2 regions of the Paucibacter sp. XJ19-41 genome follow, and region 1 is predicted to be linked to the other one. Evidence: riboswitches for the same ligand, from Rfam matches in the RefSeq annotation. Region 1 holds a riboswitch; the other holds the start of a gene.
What was found. Region 1 has a riboswitch for S-adenosylhomocysteine ahead of ahcY (adenosylhomocysteinase). Riboswitches for the same ligand answer to the same signal wherever they lie in the genome.
Positions count from the first base shown of each region.

Region 2: another riboswitch for S-adenosylhomocysteine. It lies ahead of metH (methionine synthase); the one in region 1 lies ahead of ahcY (adenosylhomocysteinase).

Region 1 is NZ_JAQOWX010000080.1:3-9,971, reverse strand. Features, by position in the region: gene PO768_RS19215 (DUF2970 domain-containing protein) at 1-39, shown strand, start outside; gene truD (tRNA pseudouridine(13) synthase TruD) at 150-1,310, shown strand; gene PO768_RS19205 (hypothetical protein) at 1,336-1,776, opposite strand; gene PO768_RS19200 (LysR family transcriptional regulator) at 2,213-3,115, opposite strand; gene PO768_RS19195 (DUF1579 domain-containing protein) at 3,249-3,785, shown strand; gene PO768_RS19190 (NIPSNAP family protein) at 3,776-4,135, shown strand; gene PO768_RS19185 (OmpW/AlkL family protein) at 4,286-4,897, opposite strand; gene metF (methylenetetrahydrofolate reductase [NAD(P)H]) at 5,041-5,871, opposite strand; gene PO768_RS19175 (TlyA family RNA methyltransferase) at 5,868-6,599, opposite strand; gene ahcY (adenosylhomocysteinase) at 6,607-8,028, opposite strand; S-adenosyl-L-homocysteine riboswitch at 8,107-8,204, opposite strand; gene PO768_RS19165 (HAD-IIB family hydrolase) at 8,274-9,068, shown strand; gene PO768_RS19160 (response regulator) at 9,065-9,763, shown strand; partial or broken gene PO768_RS19155 (hypothetical protein) at 9,773-9,969, shown strand, end outside.
Region 2 is NZ_JAQOWX010000037.1:18,938-28,906, forward strand. Features, by position in the region: gene PO768_RS11815 (xanthine dehydrogenase family protein molybdopterin-binding subunit) at 1-528, shown strand, start outside; gene PO768_RS11820 (helix-turn-helix transcriptional regulator) at 525-1,448, shown strand; gene PO768_RS11825 (glycine zipper 2TM domain-containing protein) at 1,453-2,022, opposite strand; partial or broken gene metH (methionine synthase) at 2,101-4,878, opposite strand; S-adenosyl-L-homocysteine riboswitch at 4,923-5,020, opposite strand; gene PO768_RS11835 (HD-GYP domain-containing protein) at 5,107-6,306, shown strand; gene PO768_RS11840 (alpha/beta fold hydrolase) at 6,387-7,211, shown strand; gene PO768_RS11845 (homocysteine S-methyltransferase family protein) at 7,157-8,212, opposite strand; gene PO768_RS11850 (rhodanese-like domain-containing protein) at 8,245-8,640, shown strand; gene PO768_RS11855 (GGDEF domain-containing protein) at 8,740-9,969, shown strand, end outside.

The sequences.
Region 1 (9,969 bases):
GCGAACCTGGCAGTCTCCGCATGGGCACAGCAGCCATGAAGCGCCTGCTTCCTTCTTGCCCGTCTTCTGCCGATGAAGTTCTTCGCCATCAAGTGGCATTGCGACCAAGAGAAGAAGAAAAAAAGAAGAAATAGCGAAAGCGGCGGACCGTGCGCGTCAAGCTCGGGCGTGACAAGCCGGGGCAACTTCCGCTCCTGGCCGAGCCGTGGCATGCGGCTAGGGGAGAATCACGGTCTGGACTGCCCGATGGGCGAGACAGCCTCTCCCTCTCTACGGCTGCTGCCGTCAGACCGCTCATGACCGACGCCCCTCTTCAATACACGACCTTGCCGCCCTGGCCCAAGGCTTACCCGGCCAGCGGCGCCAGCGCCACGCTGAAGTTCCTCAACGAGGATTTCGTCGTGACCGAGCTGCCGCTGCAGCTGCCCTCCGGTGCGGGCGAACACCTCTGGCTGGACATCGAAAAGAACGGCGCCAACACCGTCTTCGTCGCTAAAGCGCTGGCCGAGGCCGCCGGCGTGCAGGAATGGGACGTGGGCTATGCCGGCCTCAAGGACCGCTACGCCATCACCCGTCAGTGGTTCAGCATCTATTTGCCGAAGGGCGAGACGCCCGACCTGACCCTGCTTCAGCACCCGGAATTCAAGGTGCTGAGCCAGAGCCGCCATGTGAAGAAGCTGCGCCCCGGTGATCTGCTGGGCAACCGCTTCCGCCTCGTGCTGCGTGAGGTGAGTGGCGACCGCGACGCTGTTGAGGCCAATCTTCAGGCCGCTGCGGCGCGTGGCGTGCCCAACTACTTCGGCGCTCAGCGTTTCGGCCATGACGGCGGCAACATCGAGCAGGGCCGGGCCATGCTGGCGCGCGAGATCCGTGTGCGCAACCCGAAGAAGAAGGGCCTCTACCTGTCGGCGCTGCGCTCCTTCGTCTTCAATGAAGTGCTGGCGCTGCGTATCCAGCAGGGGCTCTGGGGCAAGACCCTGCCCGGCGACGTGTTGGACGAGGCGGGACTGCCCACCGGACCGCTCTGGGGACGGGGCCGCGTGATCACCACCGATCAGGCGCAGGCCCTGGAAATGGGCGTGGCCGAACGTCACGCCGGCTTGTGCAACGGCATGGAGCACGCCGGTCTGGACCAGGAGCGCCGCGCCCTGGTGGCCAGGCCGGTGGACCTGTCATGGGCATGGCCGCAAGCCGATCAACTGCTGCTCACCTTCTCTTTGCCCGCCGGGACTTACGCCACGTCCGTGCTGAACGAAATCCTCCACACCACCGAGCCTGAGCGGCACACCGAGTCTGCGGCTGCCGAATGACGGTGCCCTCACGGGGTTCGGCCGCTCATACCTTGGCGAGGAAGGCCGCCGCATCACCCGCTTCACACTTCCAGTCTGCGAAGACCCCGACCAGATTGCATTCCACGCAGCGGCAAGCGATGTAGTACCAGCGCACGTCATGTGTGCCCTCGTAGACGGAGACGCCGGACATCAGCTCGAACACCTCGTTCTCGCACACGCACTCGTGCGTCTCGGGCGCGGCTTCTTCAACGTAGTCCGCGCTGTCGCCCATCAGGTGTTCCTGCCCGCAGTCGGTGCAGGTGCGGATGGCCACGCCGGCGGCTTCATCGGTCTGTAGCGCGAAGGTCCGGCACCCGCAATCGCATTTGGACGCGGCAAACCGGACGGCTTCATGGCGATTCGCAATGCTGTAGCTGCGCAGCTCGGCTTGGGTGTCGCCGGACGTCGTCCCGTACCAGAACTCGCCCTTCTTCGTCAGTGCCATTGATGCTGCTCCATTCTTCAAGGTGGGCTTCCCGGCAGGCCTGAGGCCAGGCTCGCCCCGATCATCCGGATTTTGCCTGGAGGCCCGGCGAATCGTTGTCCAGGGCCCCGGTAGGGGTGGTCGCCGCGGTGTGGTCGAGAGCTGAGCATCCTCCTGTTGCGGCGTCACTGCGGAACTCGAATGACAGGTGCGCTTCTACCCGGTAGGCTTGAATCGGCCCATAGCGGTGGTAGCGCGATCAGATTTGCAGCCATTCAGCGTTGCATTGGCAGCGCTGCGCTGCGCGGCTCGGTCGCGCAGCGCCCGTGTTGGTGCTTATGGGCCTTTCCACATGAGAGACCACCCGCTGGGGCTGGGTGGTGCCCCGCCCGCCGAACACTCGGCTTGTCTTGCGCCTGCAGCGTTCTGTTGTGATGCTTGCGAGACACTTTCAATGTCAGGGCAATGCAGCACGCCCCTCAAACAGCTCGACGAGGGGCCGTGTGCCCTCAAACACCGCGTCAAACAGTTGCTTGATGCGGGGTACATGGCGCAGATCCAAGCGCGTGAGCACCCAAAGGTCGCTGCGCCACGCTTTGGGCGGCGTCGGTATCACGCGGCAGATGCTGGACTCCAAGTCACCGAGATAGCACGGAAGCACGGCCATGCCTGCGCCGGCTTTGACCAAGTTCAACACGTTCACGTGGCTGTTGGTGCGCAACACGGCATTGGCGTCCAAGCCTTGCTGGTGCAGCCACTTGGAGGAATCCAGGTGCGCAAAGGTTTCGTCACCGGCAACCCAGGGGAAATCGGCCAGGTTGCCGGGGGTTGCGCCACCGATCTTGCGTGAGCGGTACACCGTGGACTCGATGCGGCACAGACGCCGTGCCACCAGCGGGTCCGCCGGCCGGCCGCCCGCGCGAATGGCCACATCGGCCTCGCCCTTCAGAATGTCTTGCTGCACCGTGGAGGTGTTGATCAACAACTGCACACCAGCCTGGCGCTGGTAGGCGCTGAGCAAGGGGGCCAGGGCTGCGTGCATGAGGGTGTCGGTCGTGGTCAGCCGCACAACCCCACCCGGCCAGGCCGCGCGCTTTCCGAGCCGCCGTGTTGCCGAGGCCAACTCGGTTGCCATGCCGGCGGCCACTTGCAACAGCTCCTGCCCCGCCTCCGTCAGCGCATAGCCGGACCGATTGCGCTCAAACAAGCGCACGCCAAGCTCGGATTCCAGAGACCCCAGGCGACGAAACACGGTGGCATGACTGACTCCCAGTTTGTCGGCGGCTGCGATCAGAGATCCAGCGCGGGCAATGTGCAAGAAGAAACGCAAGTCGTCCCAAGACTTGGGGCTTTGGGTCATGGCGGCGTACCACGGATTCGGATTTCAATGACTTGCAATTCTGACATGTTGGCTTGCACAAATGGACGAAGTGAGGGATGACCAAGCACCTAGGCTTCGAGGATCAATTTGCACACCTCGAGAGCAAGCGGGCATGCCAGATCCAACCAGCACTCCAAGCACACCCAGCACCGGTGCAGCTTCTGACTTCGACTTCTTTGTCGGATCCTGGCAGATACAGCACAGTCGGCTCAAGGAACGGCTGACGGGCTGCCAGGAATGGGCGCAATTCGAGGGCAGTTCTGTCATGCAAAAGCTGCTCGGGGGCCATGCCAATGTGGATGACAACGTGATTCACCTGCCCGATGGCGACTACCGGGCCCTGACCATCCGAAGCTTCGACGCGGCCAGTGGTTTGTGGTCGATCTGGTGGTTGGATGGTCGTCATCCAGGGCGACTCGATGTGCCTGTTGTGGGTGGCTTCAAGGACGGCAAGGGCTACTTCTACGCCGACGACATTCATAACGGCCACGCCATTCGCGTTCGTTTCTTGTGGACTCAACGCTCTGAACTGGGGCAACCACGTTGGGAGCAAGCGTTCTCCACCGATGGTGGTGTCAGCTGGGAAGTCAATTGGGTGATGGACTTCCGCCGTACCGACGGTGTTGCGGGAACACTTGGATGCCCGTAATCGAAATTCGCAGCTACCGGCTGGTGCCGGGCAGCCGAGATCGGTTCCACCAGCTGATCGACCAGCAAAGCCTGCCGCTGATGCTGGACTGGGGTATTGACGTCGTGGACTTTGGTCCCTCATTGCACGACGCTGATGGTTATTTCCTGATTCGCGCTTTTCACGACATGGTCACGCTTGAAGTCGCCCAGGCCGCCTTCTACGCGAGTCCGGCCTGGCGCAACGGGCCACGCGAAGCCATCGTGAGCTTGATCGCTTCAGACAGCAACGTCGTGATGGAGATGAGCCACGACCGCATTGAGGCCTTGCGCAACCGAACCATCGCCACCAATGGACGGCTCCCCGATTGACGCACCCCAGAAACAATTGGACAACACAGACCGATTGCCACCCTCGACAAGTAGACATCGGCAGGCCCCAGAATGAAGTCTCGGGGCGCCGATGGTCCTTGGCTCAGCGGTGCGGGCGAGTCGCACGGCTCTTCTTCAGGGCGGGTGGGCTTAGAAGCGCCAGCCCAGACCCACGCCGACCAGCAGCGGGTCGACCTTGAACTTGCCAGCCGACTGGCCGTGCGAGTAGACGGTGGTGTCGATCTGCACCTTCTTGATGTCGACGTTCAGGAACAGGTTCTTGGCCAGCTCGATATCGGCGCCGACCTGCAGCGACAGGCCGTAGCTGTTCTTCTTGATGCTGGGGGCCAGCGCGGCGACCACTGCCGGCGCGAAGTTGACGCTGGAGAAGCGGGTGTAGTTCAGGCCGGCGCCGATATAGGGGCGGAAGGTCGCGGTGGGCGCGAAGTGGTACTGCAGGCTCAGGGTCGGCGGCAGATGCTTGAGCGAGCCGATCTTGGCGCCGCCGGCCTTCAGATCATGCTTTTGCGGATAGGTCAGGACCAGCTCGGCCGCGATGTTCGGCGTGAAGAAGTAGCTGATGTCGACCTCGGGGATGGTCTTGTTGTTGATCGCCAGACCGAGACCGGTGCTGTCCTTGTTGGCCGCGTCGAGATGCACGGCACGCACACGCACCAGCCAGGGCTCTTGCATGGCCTGTGCCTGGGCGGTGCCGGCCAGGCTGAGAGCGGCGAGGGTGGCGAGGACGATCTTCTTGGACATGGGACAAGCTCCTTGTTGATGGGACCCGTGTGGCCCCGATGAAGCTATTGGAGGCGCTCATCCCGGGTTAACCCTTGATCTGACGCAAGCATAAAAAAGCCCCCGCACGGAGGGCTGGCGGAGTTTGCGCTGGCTCAATCTTGTCAGCCGAGTCTGAGGCGTTTGCACAACTCCAGGGTCAGCGCCGACTGGTTCAGCGTATAGAAGTGGATGGCCGGCACGCCGCCGGCGATCAGGCGCTCGCAGACCCGCGTCATCACATCCAGGCCGAAGGCGCGGATCGAGGCCGCGTCGTCCATATAGCCTTCCATCTTCAGCGCCACCCAGCGCGGGATCTCGATGCCGTCGCGCTGGGCGAACTGGGCGATGCGGGCGTAGTTGTGGAAGGGCATGATGCCCGGGATGATCGGTGCGTCCACACCCAGGGCCCGCACCTCGTCCACGAAGTTGAAGTAGGCGTCGGGGTTGAAGAAGAACTGCGTGATCGCGGCGCTGGCGCCGGCGCGCATCTTGTCGGCAAAGTGCTGCAGATCGCGCGCCGCGTAGCGCTGCTGCGGGTGGTACTCGGGATAGGCTGCGACCTCGATCTTCCAGTCCGGGCCCTGGGTCTCGCGGATGAAGCGCACCAGCTCGGCCGCATAGCGGAACTCGCCGGCCGTGGCCGTGCCGCTGGGCAGGTCGCCGCGCAGCGCGACCACGCGGCGGATGTTCTGCGCCCGGTAGGTGGCCAGGATCTCGGCGATGTTCTCGCGCGTCGAGCCGACGCAGCTCAGATGCGGCGCGGCCTCATGGCCCATCGCCGCGATGTCCATCACGGTGGCCAGGGTCTTGTCGCGGGTGGAGCCGCCGGCGCCATAGGTGACGCTGAAGTACTGCGGCTGCAGGACGCTCAAGTCCTGCACCACGTTCTTCAGCTTCTCGGTGCCCAGCGGCGTGTTGGGCGGGAAGAATTCGAAACTGACAGCGGTCGTCATGGTTGTTGTGCCCACAAGAAGAACTCTTTATTGCCATCACCGCCGGTGATGGCGCTCTCGAAATAGCCGCGCACCTGCCAGCCCAGCGCCGCCGCCGCCTCGCGCGCCCGGGTCTCCAGCAGCGGGTACTGGGCCGCATCGCGCACCAGGCCGCCGCGACCCAGGGCCTTGGGTCCCAGCTCGAACTGCGGCTTGATCAGCAGCAAGACCTGGCCCCCCGGCGCCAGCCAGGGTGCCAGGCGCGGCAGTTCGCCCAGCATCGAGATGAAGCTCAGGTCGCCAACGATCAGCGCAAAACGCTGCGCCGGCTGGTACTGCCGCACATGCATGCCCTCGATGGCCTGCACCCGAGGGTCGCCCGCCAGGCCTGCATGCAGCTGGCCATGGCCCACATCGATGCCGACCACCCGCGCCGCACCGCCTTTAAGCAGACAGTCGGTGAAGCCGCCGGTGCTCTGGCCGATGTCCAGCACGGTCAGCCCGCCAAGGACCAGCCCGCTGGCCTTCAGCGCGCCTTCGAGCTTGAGCCCGCCGCGCGAGACATAGCGCAGCTCCGCGTCATCGGTGATGCGGAACTGGGTGACCTCCAGCAGGTCTTCGCCGGCCTTCTTCACCGGCGTCCAGCCCTGGGCCGAGGCCCACTCGACGGCGCCGTTGTCGATCAGCCGCTGAGCGGCCGAGCGCGTCGGTGCCAGGCCCTGGGCGACCAGCAGCTGATCGGCGCGCATCGGCCTTTTAGTAGCGGTAGGTGTTGGATTTGAACGGGCCGACCTTCGGCACGCCGATATACGCCGCCTGCTCATCGCTGAGTTCGCTGAGCTGCGCATTCAGCGTCACCAGCTGCAGGCGCGCCACCTTCTCGTCCAGGTGCTTGGGCAGCACATAGACCTTGCCGATGTCGTAGGCGTCCTTGTGCGCGTACAGCTCGATCTGGGCGATCGTCTGGTTGGCGAACGAGGACGACATCACATAGCTCGGGTGGCCCGTGCCGCAGCCCAGGTTCACCAGGCGGCCCTTGGCCAGCAGGATGATGCGACGGCCCGAGGGGAAGATCACATGATCGACCTGGGGCTTGATCTCGTCCCACTCGCAGGCTTCCAGCGAGGCGACGTCGATCTCGTTGTCGAAGTGGCCGATATTGCAGACGATGGCATTGTTCTTCATCGCCGCCATATGCTCGTAGCGGATCACATTCTTGTTGCCGGTGGCGCTGACGAAGATGTCGGCCTTGTCGGCCGCGTATTCCATCGTCACGACGCGATAGCCTTCCATCGCCGCCTGCAGCGCGCAGATCGGGTCGATCTCGGTGACCCAGACCTGAGCCGAGAGCGCGCGCAGCGCCTGGGCCGAGCCCTTGCCCACATCGCCGTAGCCGGCGACGACGGCGATCTTGCCGGCCACCATCACATCGGTGGCGCGCTTGATCGCGTCGACCAGCGATTCGCGGCAGCCGTAGAGATTGTCGAACTTGCTCTTGGTGACCGAGTCATTGACATTGATCGCGCGGAACAGCAGGCCGCCCTTGGCCGCCATCTCGTTCAGGCGCAGCACGCCGGTGGTGGTTTCCTCGGTCACGCCGATGATCTCGGCGCTCTTGCGGGTGTACCAGGTGGGGTCCTGGGCGATCTTGGCCTTGATCGCGGCGAACAGGATGCGCTCCTCCTCGCTGCCCGGCTTGGCCAGCACCGACAGATCCTTCTCGGCCTTCTGGCCCAGATGCATCAGCAGCGTCGCGTCGCCGCCATCGTCCAGGATCATGTTCGGGCCTTCGCCGGCCGTGCCCTTGGCGCCGAAGTCAAAGATGCGATGGGTGTAGTCCCAGTAGTCTTCCAGCGTCTCGCCCTTGTAGGCAAACACCGGCGTGCCGGCGGCCACCAGCGCGGCGGCGGCGTGGTCCTGGGTCGAGAAGATATTGCAGGAGGCCCAGCGCACCTCGGCGCCCAGCGCCTGCAGGGTCTCGACCAGCACGCCGGTCTGGATGGTCATGTGCAGCGAGCCGGTGATGCGCGCGCCCTTGAGCGGCTGGCTGGCGGCGTATTCCTTGCGGATGGCCATCAGCGCGGGCATCTCGCTCTCGGCGATGCTCAGTTCCTTGCGGCCCCAGGCGGCCAGGCTCAGGTCGGCGATATGGTATTGGTCAGCGGACAGCGTCGTCATTGCAAAAGCTCCTTCATGTTTGAAGCCGCAATGCCGGTGGGACGTCAGAGTCAAAAAACGGTCACCCACGCGAGACATTGCGGGTGAGCGCGGTTGCAGTGGTCTGAAGATCAACGCTTCAAGACAATCCGAGCCTGGCCTCAATGGGAGCTGAGGTTGCAACGCTCCTCGGAAGCTTGAATTCTAGCTGCAAGCCGCACGGCTCTGGTGTGGAATAGCGCCGGGATTGACGACAATCCCGGCCCATGCAGCCTTTGAATCTTTGCCCCCCGGCGGCCTTGCGTGCCGTGCGCGGCGTGCTCACCGACATCGACGACACCCTGACTGCCGACGGCGCGATCGCTCCCGAGGCCTTGCAGGCGCTGCACGAGCTGCGCGCCGCCGGTCTGCCTGTGATTGCGATCACCGGCCGCCCGGCCGGCTGGAGCGAGCCCTTCGCGCTGGCTTGGCCGGTGGCCGCCATCGTGGCCGAGAACGGCGCGGTGATGTTGCGCAATGAAGGCGGCGCGCTGCGCCGCGATTTCAGCCAGGACGAGGCCACGCGCAGCGCCAACTTCGCCCGGCTGCAGGCCTGCGCGGCCGATGTGCTGGCGCGCGTGCCAGGCACCTGCCTGGCGACCGACAGCCCGGGGCGGCTGACCGATATCGCGATCGACCACAGCGAGTTCGCCCATCTGGCACCGGCCCAGATCGCGCAAGCCTGCGCGGTGATGCGCGAGCATGGGCTGACCGCCACCGTCAGCTCCATCCACATCAACGGCTGGATCGGTGAGCACAGCAAATGGACCGCCGCGCAATGGGCGGTGCCGACCGCGCTGGGCCTGGACTTCGACGCGCGCGACTGGGTCTATGTCGGCGACTCGACCAATGACCAGCTGATGTTCGAGCGCGTGCCGCTGTCGGTGGGCGTGGCCAATATCGCGCGCTTTGTGCCGCAACTGCAGCGCTTGCCGGCCTATGTCACCGACGCCGACCGCGGCCAGGGCTTCGCGGAGCTGGCTGCGGCCCTGCTGGCGGCGCACGGCGGATCCGGCCGATGAGTCACCGCCATCGTCTGCTGCTGGTCGAGGACGATGTCAAGCTGGCAGCCCTGATCGCCAGCTTCCTCGGCCAGCATGGTTTCGAGCTGCTGCTGGAGGAGCGCGGCGACCGCGCGCTGGCCCGTTTCGAGCGCGAGCGCCCGGACCTGGTGCTGTTGGACCTGATGCTGCCGGGCCTGGACGGTCTGGCCGTGTGCCGAGAACTGCGCCGTCTGAAGGCCGATGTGCCGCTGCTGATGCTGACCGCGCGCGATGCGCTGGCAGACCAGGTGCTGGGCCTGGAGTCCGGTGCCGACGACTATGTACTCAAGCCGGTGGAGCCGATGCTGCTGCTGGCTCGCTTGCGCGCGCTGCTGCGTCGCCGCAGTGCCGACGCGGCAACCGTGCCGGCACCGCTGCGCCTGTTGGATGGGGCGCTGTCCCTGTGCGCGGCGCGGCGCGAGGCCCATCTGGCCGACACGCCCCTGTTGCTCAGCACCCAGGAGTTCGAAATGCTGTGGGTGCTGGGCCGGCGCGCCGGCCAGGTGGTCTCGCGCGACGAGCTGCTGCAGGCGCTGCGCGGCCTGGAGTTCGATGGCCTGGACCGCAGCGTCGACCTCTGCATCAGCCGGCTGCGCCGCAAGCTGGGCGACACCGCACGCACGCCGGCGCTGATCAAGACGGTCTGGGGCCGCGGCTATCTGCTGGTGCCCTGAGTCGACACCATGCTGCGTTTCTACCTGCGCCTGTTGCTGCTGTTGCTGCTGGTCGGGGTGCTGGCCGTCTGGGGCGTTGGCCAGTGGTCGGAACGCCATTTCGGCCCCAGCACCCAGACCTATTTCCATGAGCTGACGCGCGGCATGGTCTACGAGCTGCGCGAGCGCCTGGCGCCGCTGCCGCCGGCGCAGCGCGGCGCCGCGCT
Region 2 (9,969 bases), on a different contig from region 1:
GAGCGCGTCGCGCAGAGTGCCGGCTGGCCGCAGCAGCCGGCCAGCGATGAAAACACCCTGCGCGGCCGCGGCCTGGCCTGCGGCATCTACAAGGGCAGCGCTTATGCAGCGGTGATTGCCGAGGTCGAGGTCGAGCGGGCCAGCGGCGCCGCCCGGGTGAGCACGATGCACTGCGCCCATGACTGCGGCCGCATCATCCAGCCCGATGGCGTGCGCGCGCAAATCGAGGGCAATCTGGTCTGGTGTCTGGGCATGGTGCTGATCGAGGCGCTGCCGGTGGACAAGCAGGCGGGCATCGCGGCCAGCGGCTTCGCCGAGGCGCCGATCCCGCGCATCCACGATCTGCCGGCCCTGCATATCGAGCTGATCGATACCAGCGAGCCCAGCGGCGGCGCCGGCGAGACCGCGATGGTGGCCGGCGCCGGGGCCATCGCCAACGCGCTGCGGGCCGCCACCGGCCTGCGCTTCACGCGGCTGCCGGTGCGTGCCGACGATTTGAGAGCAGCAGCGGGCACACTGGCGCGATGAACACCGCCGACTTCGCCAGCGCGACGATGCTGCGCCTGCTGCTGCGCGGCATGGCCGCGCAAGGCCTGAACCCGCCGCTGCCGCTGCCCGAGGGCGCGCGGGTGGCGCATCAGGACAAGCGACGTGTCGTCGCGGCCATCGTCGAGCAGGGCGGCCTGGCCACGCTGCTGGCACTGGCGCGCGAGGTCAGTCATATCGAGGGCGAGCCGCTGCACCAGGTGCTGGTGGCGGCGCGCGCGCCGCTGGACTTCATGCGGCGCTGGCAGCGGCTGGAGCGCTATATCCACGCCGAGCACCGCGTGCTGATCGAGGACGAACCGGACGAGGGCCGGATCAGGCTCAGGCACAGCGGCCCCGCACCGCAGTCGGCCGAGAGCCTGGCGGTGCTGGGCGTGCTGATCGGCGGCTTCGAGGCTTTGGGCACGCAAGCGCTGCAGGTGTGGATCGCCGGTCAGCCGGTGCATCCACAGGCCGACGAGGCCACGCTGCGCCAGCTGGCCGCCGATGATGCGATGCGGGCCTGGCAGTTCCGCTGGCGGGCGCTCAGCCCTTTGCCAAGCAGACCTTGCGCACCGGCCGATCTGCTGGCGCCGCTGCGCTGGCCACCGCTGGCGCTGGCACTGGCGCAGCGCCAGCTGGCCGACCCGGCTGCGGCGCTGCGGCTGGCCGAGGTCGCCGATGGCCTGGGCCTGTCGGGCCGCAGCCTGCAGCGCCAGCTGGCCGCCCATGGCCTGAGCCTCAGCGGCGTGATCGCCGAGACCCGCTCAAGGCTGGCGGCCTGGTGCCTGGGCAGCAGCGCGCATGGCATCGCCGAGATCGGCTTTCTGTGCGGCTTTGCCGACCAGGCCCACTTCACCCGCGAGTTCACCCGCCGGGTCGGGCTGCCGCCGGCACGCTACCGGCAGGCCGGCGCTCAATGATCCCTCAGTGACGACGCAGCTCGCCGTCGCGCAGTTCGACGATGTCGCCGGCCTTCAGGCCCGGATCGCTGGCGCGTTCCAGGGTGCGGCTGCTGCCGTCCTTGTGCTCGAGGCGGACGATCCAGACGCGCTTGCTCTTCTGGCGCTTCTCGATCTCGTTGCCGGCATAGCCACCGGCCACCGCGCCACCGACCGTGGCAATCTTCTTGCCGCTGCCGCCGCCGACCTGGTTGCCCAGGATGCCACCGATCACCGCGCCACCGATCGCACCGAGGCCGCTGCCCTCGCCCTCGCGCTCCTCGCTGCGCACCGAGACGACGCGTGAGCAGTCATTGCAAAGCCGGGGTTCGGCCACAGGCTTGGGCTCGGCGGCGGGCTTGGGGGCCGGCTTCGGCACCTCGGCTTGAGCGAGCTTGGCCGGTGCGGGCTTGCTGTCCTCGACCACGGCGGCCAAAGGCGCAGGCGCAGGGGTCGGGTCTTGCGTGGAACGGCCCAGCGCGTAGGCGCCGGCCACCAGAGCGGCCGCTACCGCCACGATGGCAATGGTCTGGCTGGAATTCAAGGGCATGCTCATAGGGTCAACTCCGGAAACAGGGATGACACCTTAACGCAGACCGCCGGGCCGGCGCCGACCGGCAGATGTAAGCGCATGTCAGCCCAGCAGCGGCGCCAGCGCGCGCTTCGCGGCTGCTTCGTCCAGCGCCATCCGCGCCGCCCAATCCTGCATCTGATCGTCGCCGATGGTGCCGACATTGAAATAGCTGGCCTCAGGGTGCGAGAAATAAAAACCGCTGACGCTGGCGGCCGGTGTCATCGCCATGCTGTCGGTCAGGCCCATCTGGATGTCCTCGGGGGTCAGTACCTTGAACAGATCGCGCTTGGACAGATGGTCCGGGCAGGCCGGGTAGCCGGGTGCCGGGCGGATGCCGCGGTACTGCTCGGCAATCATCTGCTCGTTGCTCAAGGCCTCATCGGCCGCATAGGCCCAGAACTCCTGGCGCACACGCTGGTGCAGACGCTCGGCAAAGGCCTCGGCCAGGCGGTCGGCCAGGGCCTTCAGCATGATGGCCGAGTAGTCGTCGTGGTCGGCCAGGAACTGCGCTTCCTTCTTGTCCACACCCAGGCCGGCGGTAACGGCGAACAGGCCGATGTAGTCCGGCACCGAGCCCTTGGCGGCGACGTAGTCAGCCAGGCAGCGGTTGGGCCGCATCACGCCGTCTACCACCGGGCGCTCCGACTGCATGCGCAGGCCTCGCCAGGTCATCAAGACCTCGCTGCGGCTTTCGTCGCTGTACATCTCGATATCGTCGTCATTGACCTGGGCAGCGGGGTAAAGGCCGAACACGCCGTTGGCGGTCAGCCAGCGGCCATCGATCAGACGCTGCAGCATGCGCTTGCCATCGCTGAAGACGCGCTGCGCCTCGTGGCCAACGATCTCGTCCTTCAGGATGGCCGGGAAGGGGCCGGCCAGGTCCCAGGTCTGGAAGAACGGCGCCCAGTCGATGTGCTGGGCCAGCTCGGCCAGGTCGTAGTTCTTGAAGACACGGCGGCCGATGAACTTCGGCACCGGCGGGCGATAGCCGGCCCAGTCGAGCTTGGTCTTGTTGGCACGCGCCTGGGCCAAGGTCACCAGCGGGGTCTTCTTCTTGTTGGCGTGCTGCTGCCGCACCTTGTCGTAGTCGGCCTTCAGCTCGTCGATATAGGCGGCCGCGCGGTCGTCGCTGAGCAGCTCGGTGCAGACGCCCACCGAGCGCGAGGCATCGGGCACATAGACGACCGGGCCTTCGTAGTGCGGCGAGATCTTGACGGCAGTGTGAACGCGGCTGCAGGTCGCGCCGCCGATCAGCAGCGGGATCTTCTTGATGCGGAAGTAGTCGTCGCGCTGCATCTCGGCGGCCACATGCTGCATCTCTTCCAGGCTGGGCGTGATCAGGCCCGAGAGGCCGATGATGTCGGCCCCCTCGACCTTGGCGCGCGCAAGGATGTCCTGGCAGGGCACCATCACGCCCATATTGACGACCTCGTAGTTATTGCACTGCAGGACCACGGTGACGATGTTCTTGCCGATGTCGTGCACATCGCCCTTCACGGTCGCGATGACGATCTTGCCCTTGGGCTTGACGTCGCCACCGGCGGCCTCCAGCTGGCGCGTTTCTTCCGCGATGTACGGGATCAGATGGGCCACGGCCGACTTCATCACCCGCGCGCTCTTGACCACCGGGGGCAGGAACATCTTGCCCTGGCCGAACAGGTCGCCGACGATATTCATGCCGGCCATCAGCGGGCCTTCGATCACATGCAGGGGCCGCCCGCCACCGGCCTGGATCGCGACCCAGGCCTCCTCGGTGTCTTCGACGATGAAGTCGGTGATGCCGTGCACCAGCGCATGCGAGAGCCGCGCATTGACATCGCCGGCGCGCCAGGCCAGCCGGGCCGTGTCGTCCTTGGCCAGGCCCTTGGCGCTCTCGGCGACCTCGATCAGGCGCTCGCCGGGGGAGACGTAAGGCTCCCCTTCGGGGATCCGGGGCCGGCGGTTCAGCACCACGTCCTCGACGCGCTCTCTCAGCGTGGCTTCCAGATCGTCGTAGACGCCCACCATGCCGGCGTTGACGATGCCCATGTCCATGCCGGCCTGGATCGCGTGGTACAGGAAGACCGTGTGGATGGCCTCGCGCACCGGGTCGTTACCGCGGAAGCTGAAGCTGACGTTCGAGACCCCGCCCGACACCTTGGCGCCGGGCAGGTTCTGCTTGATCCAGCGGGTCGCGTTGATGAAGTCGACCGCGTAGTTGTCGTGCTCCTCGATGCCGGTGGCGATCGCGAAGATGTTCGGGTCGAAGATGATGTCTTCGGCCGGGAAACCAACCTCGTCGACCAGAATCTTGTAGGCCCGCGCGCAGATCTCGATCTTGCGCTCGAAGGTGTCGGCCTGGCCCTTCTCGTCGAAGGCCATCACGACGGCGGCCGCGCCATAGCGGCGCACCAGATTGGCCTGGCGGCGGAACTCGGCCTCGCCCTCCTTCATCGAGATCGAGTTGACGATGCCCTTGCCCTGGATGCATTTCAGGCCGGCCTCGATCACCTCCCATTTGGAGCTGTCGATCATGATGGGCACGCGCGCGATCTCGGGCTCGGAGGCGATCAGGTTCAGGAAACGCACCATCGCCGCCTTGCTGTCCAGCATGGCCTCGTCCATATTGATGTCGATGACCTGGGCGCCGTTTTCGACCTGCTGGCGCGCCACCGCCAGCGCCTGCTCGAACTGCCCGGCCAGAATCATGCGGGCAAAGGCCTTGGAGCCGGTGACATTGGTGCGCTCGCCGATATTGACGAAGAGTGTGCCGGCGCCGATCCGCACCGGTTCCAGCCCCGAGAGCTTCATCGGGGGCGGCGTGGTCTGGGGGGTAGCGGTATTCATGGCGGCCTCGGCGAAAGATCGGACCGCAGGCTCACCTCGGCCACGACAAAATCATGGATCGGTGAGCGTCGTTGAAAAGGCTGGTGCCCTTGCAGATCCAAGCCTGGCGGGCTGCTGCATGATCGCAGACCCCGTCGCAACGCTCCTCGGACCGTGGCGCATTTTACGCTGCGTCCCGGCCGCCGACTCAAGCCGGCTGCCGGCGCGCCGACAATCCGTACAGAGCTCTAGCGAACCACCGTGGATCTGATACCCCTGCCCCCTCACAGCCTGCGCATCGGCCAGGTCTTGGACTTTTCCTTGCGCGACGCCGAGGGCAAGCTGCTGATCGCGCGCGGCCAGGTGCTCAGCGACAGCCCCCTGGTCCAGGCGCTGATACAGCGCGGTGCCTGGGTGCAGGCCCATGAGACCAAGGACTACCAGCGCGCGCTGGCCCACAAGGTCGACACGATGATGCACCAGGGCGCCACGCTGGGCGCCATCGCCCGCGCCCAGACCAGCTACCGGCCCGAGCGGGGCGGCGCCGCCGTGCCCCAGGTCAGCGACCAGGCAGCCTGGGCCGATCTGCAGCTGCGCGGCCATGCGTTGCTGCGCGAGCCCAGGGCCGAGGACTTCCTGCCACGTTTCCAGACGCTGCAGCAAGAGATGCTGGCGCGGGTCCAGCAGCAAACCGATGCGGCACTGATGCTGCTGATCTTCGAATCCAGCCAGGACTTCCAGCACTACAGCGCCCGTCACGCGCTGCTGAGCCTGCTGCTGTGCGAGCTCTGCGCTCGCCAGCTGGGCTGGGCCGAGGATCTGCGCCTGGTGCTGGGGCAGGCGGCGCTGTCGATGAATATCAGCATCAGCGCGCTGCAGGACCGGCTCGCCGGCCGGGACGAACGCCCCAGCGAGGCCCACCGGGCGGTGCTGCTCGGCCATGGCGACCGCAGCGCCGAGCTGCTGCGCACGCTGGGCGTGCACGACTCGCTCTGGCTGCAGATCGTGCGCCTGCATCATGAGGCCGGCCCCGGGCCCCTGGCCGCGCGCTCGGTGCCCGAGCAGATGGCGCGGGTGCTGCGCCGCGTCGATCTCTACGGCGCGCGGCTGAGCCCGCGGCGCTCGCGCAAGGCCCTGTCGGGCGCCCAGGCGGCGCGTGCCGTCTATCTGGACGAGCTGCAGCAGCCCGACGAGGCCGGCGCCGCGCTGATCAAGGCCGTCGGCCTCTACCCGCCCGGCTCGCTGGTGCGCCTGGCCAATGGCGAGGTCGGCGTCGTCGCCAAGCGAGGCCACAGCGCCAACGAACCCCTGGTCGCCGCGCTGCTGGGCAAGAGCGGCGCGCCGCTGAGCGAGCCGGTGCCGCGCGACACCCGCCTGGCCAGCCAGGCGATTGCCGCCAGTCTGGCGCCGCATGAGCTCAAGCTGCTGGTGAATATGGAGCGGCTGCTGAAGCTGTATTGATCCAGGCTTTCATCTGTTACTCAGATGGCATGCCTAGACTGGCGCCGGGATCAGCAAGCAAGAGAGCGCCAACGATGATGATGATGGTTTCCAGACTGGGCTTGATGGCCCTGCTGCTCAGCGGCTGCGCCGCGAGCAACCCGCTGCCGGCCATCTTTGATGGCCCCAACCTTCACACCAAGATCCAGGGCCAGGGCCGCCCGGGGGTGGTGCTTGAGTCCGGGGCCGGCGATGGCATCGATTCATGGACCGGCCTGAGCGCGCGCCTGGCGGACAAGACGACGGTGTTCAGCTACCAGCGCTCCAGGCGCGGCGGCGAGCCGCGCACCGGGGCCCAGGTGGCCGAGCAACTGCTGGACACCCTCCGTCAGAAGGGCATGGACCCACCCTACATCCTGGTCGGTCATTCGATTGGTGGCCCCTTTGTGCTGAGCTTTGCCAAGCGCTACCCGGATCTGGTGGCTGGCCTGGTGCTGGTGGACGGCCGCCCCCCGGGCTTCAAGGCGGCCTGCGAAGCCGGCGGCGGCACGATGTGCGACATCCCCGCCTGGGCGCTGATGCTGACCGAGCCCTGGGTGCGCGCCGAGGTGCAGGGCCTGCCCGCCACCTATGCCGAACTCGGCGATCTGGCGCGCTTGCCCGCCGTACCGGCCGTCGTTATCTCCGCGACCGAGCCGCCGCCGCTGTCCAACGCCGCCTTCATGACGGCCTGGCTGGCCCAGCAGCGCGAGATGGCCCGATCACTGCCGCAAGCCCGTTATGTCCAGGCAGATGGCAGCGGCCACTATGTTCACAAGGAGCGGACCGATCTGGTGGCCCGCGAAATCCTGACTCTGGTCCGTGCGGCAGGTCAGACGGCCAACAATTCGCTGAACAAGCCCGCGCCGCAGGCGCGCGGCTTGTAGACCGAGACCTTTTGCGCGATGGCCGCGATATGGGCCGGGGTCGTGCCGCAGCAGCCGCCGGCGATGTTCAGGAAACCGGCGGCGGCAAACTCGCCGACCAGGCGGCCGGTGACCTCAGGCGTCTCGTCGAAGCCGGTGTCACTCATCGGGTTGGGCAGGCCGGCGTTCGGGTAGCAGCTGATCGCGGTGTCGCCGGCCGCCTTGGCCAATTCCTCGATATAGGGCCGCATCAGCGTCGCGCCCAGCGCGCAGTTCAGGCCTATGGCCAGCGGCTTGGCATGGCGCACCGAATGCCAGAAGGCGGTGACGGTCTGGCCCGAGAGAATGCGGCCCGAGGCATCGGTGACGGTGCCGGAGATGATGACCGGCAGGCGCTCGCCGGTGTCTTCCATCAGCTCGTCGAGCGCGAAGATCGCCGCCTTGGCGTTCAGCGTGTCGAAGATGGTCTCGACCAGGAACAGGTCCACCCCGCCGTCCAGCAAGCCCTTGGCCTGCTCGTAGTAGGCGGTCTTCAGGGTATCGAAGTCGACATTGCGGGCGCCGGGGTCATTGACATCGGGGCTGATGCTGGCGGTGCGCGGCGTCGGGCCCAGCGCGCCGGCAGCGAAGCGCGGCTTGTCCGGCGTGCTGTACTTGCCGCAGGCGGCGCGGGCCAGCCGGGCGGCGGCCACATTCATCTCGAAGGCATGCTCGCCCAGCTCGTAATCCTCCTGGGCCACCGAGGTGGTGCCGAAGGTATTGGTCTCGATGATGTCGGCGCCTGAGGCCAGGTACTGTTCGTGGATCTCGCTGATGACCTCGGGCTTGGTCAGCACCAGCAGGTCGTTATTGCCCTTCAGGTCCTTGCCATGGCCGGCAAAGCGCTCGCCCCGATAATCGGCCTCGGACAGCTTATAGCGCTGGATCATCGTGCCCATCGCGCCGTCGAGGATGACGATGCGTTGTTGCAGAATCTCGGGCAGCTGCGCGCCGCGCGTGTAGGGTCGGGTGGAAGCGTTCATCCGGCCATTTTAGAGAGCGCGTCAATACCCCCATGAAACATCTGCTCCCCGTCGAGGCCCAGGCCTATCTGCAAGAACACCCCGAGTCCCTGTTCCTCGATGTGCGCATGGAGCTGGAGTACCTCTATGTCGGCCATCCGCCCGGCATCGTCCATGTGGCCTGGTACGAGTATCCGGAGATGCAGCCCGATGTGGAGCGCTTCGTGGCCCAGGTCAAGCGCGAGGCCGGTGGCGACCTGAACAAGCCGCTGGTGCTCCTGTGCCGCTCCGGCACCCGCACGGTCGCGGCCGGCCAGGCGCTGGAGGCGGCCGGCTTTGCCGAGGTCGTCAACATCGTCCATGGCTTCGAGGGCGACCCGGACGAGAACTTCCAGCGCGGCCGGCTCAATGGCTGGCGCCATGACGGCCTGCCCTGGGAGCAGATGTAGGTCGGCCCATATTCCAATCCCCGTTAAAGTCACCTCCACAACGAGCCGTGCAGATGCTCCGCTTTGGACATCAAGCGGCCAACCCAGGGGGTGGTGAGCATGGACGCGAGCAGTCAGGCGCTGGCACTCGACGCCAGGACCATGCTGGCAGCAATCAGCATGGTCGGCTTCATGATGGCGGTGATGGCCTTCAGCACCGCACGCGCAATACCCGAGCAACCGATGGGTCTGCGGGAGTGGGGCGTGTCGATGGCGGCCACCGGAGGCGCCTGCCTGCTGTTCTTCCTGCGCGGCCATGCGCCCTGGCTGCTGACCTTTCTGTTCGCCAACGTGCTGATCATGGCGGTCACCGTGTTCGGTGTGCTGGCCCTGGCGCGACTGACCGAGCAGCGGGTGACGCGGCATCATCTGGTCTTGCTGAGCAGTTTCGGCATCGGCGGCACCTTGCTGACCTATCTGGAGTTGGCACCGTGGGCCGTCACCGTTTTCACCATGTCCTGCGCGCTGGCGCTGATGCTGGCCCGGATGGCCTGGCTGGTGCTGCGCTACGCCCGTCGGACCGGTTTGCCGGTCGCCTATCTGACCGCAGCGGTGGCGGCGGTGATGGCGACCGCATTCGCAATGCGCGCCCTCTTCAGCGCCGGCGGCGCCAGCACCCAGGTAGCCCCGGCCGCCAGTTCCACGCCGCAACTGTTCGCGCTGGCGATGGCCACGCTGTTCGTGGTCGCGGCCTCGATCGGCTTTTTCAGCATGGCCCATGAACGGCAGCGTCGCGAGCTGCAGGAGCTCAGTCGCCGTGACGGCCTGACCGGGCTGTACAACCGCAGGGCCTTCTTCGAGCTGGCAGCCGCCATTGAGCAGGCCCGGCCGGCCGAAGCCTTTGCCGTGCTGATGGTCGACCTCGACCACTTCAAGCAGATCAATGACCGCTACGGCCATGGCGGCGGGGACTTGGTGCTCGCCCACGCCGCGCGCATGATGGCCGGCGCCGTGCGGCTGAGCGATATCGCCGGCCGCTACGGCGGCGAAGAATTCTGCCTCTTGCTCCGGGGCTGTGCCACTTCCGTCGAGGCGGCCCAGCGCGCCGAAGCCTTGGTCCAGGCAGCCAGCGCCAGCACCGTGCGGGTCGGTGAGCAAGGACGTGTCGTTTTTACGCTGTCGATCGGATACGCCTGCCGCAGGCGTGATACGGCGGCCTTGCCGGAGTCGCTAAAGTCGGTGCTGGAGCGTGCCGACCATGCCTTGTATGCAGCCAAGAACTCCGGTCGCAACCGCGCGCTAAGCGCGGAGATCTCGACGCCCGGTTCGCCCGCACACCCTTTGGTGGCA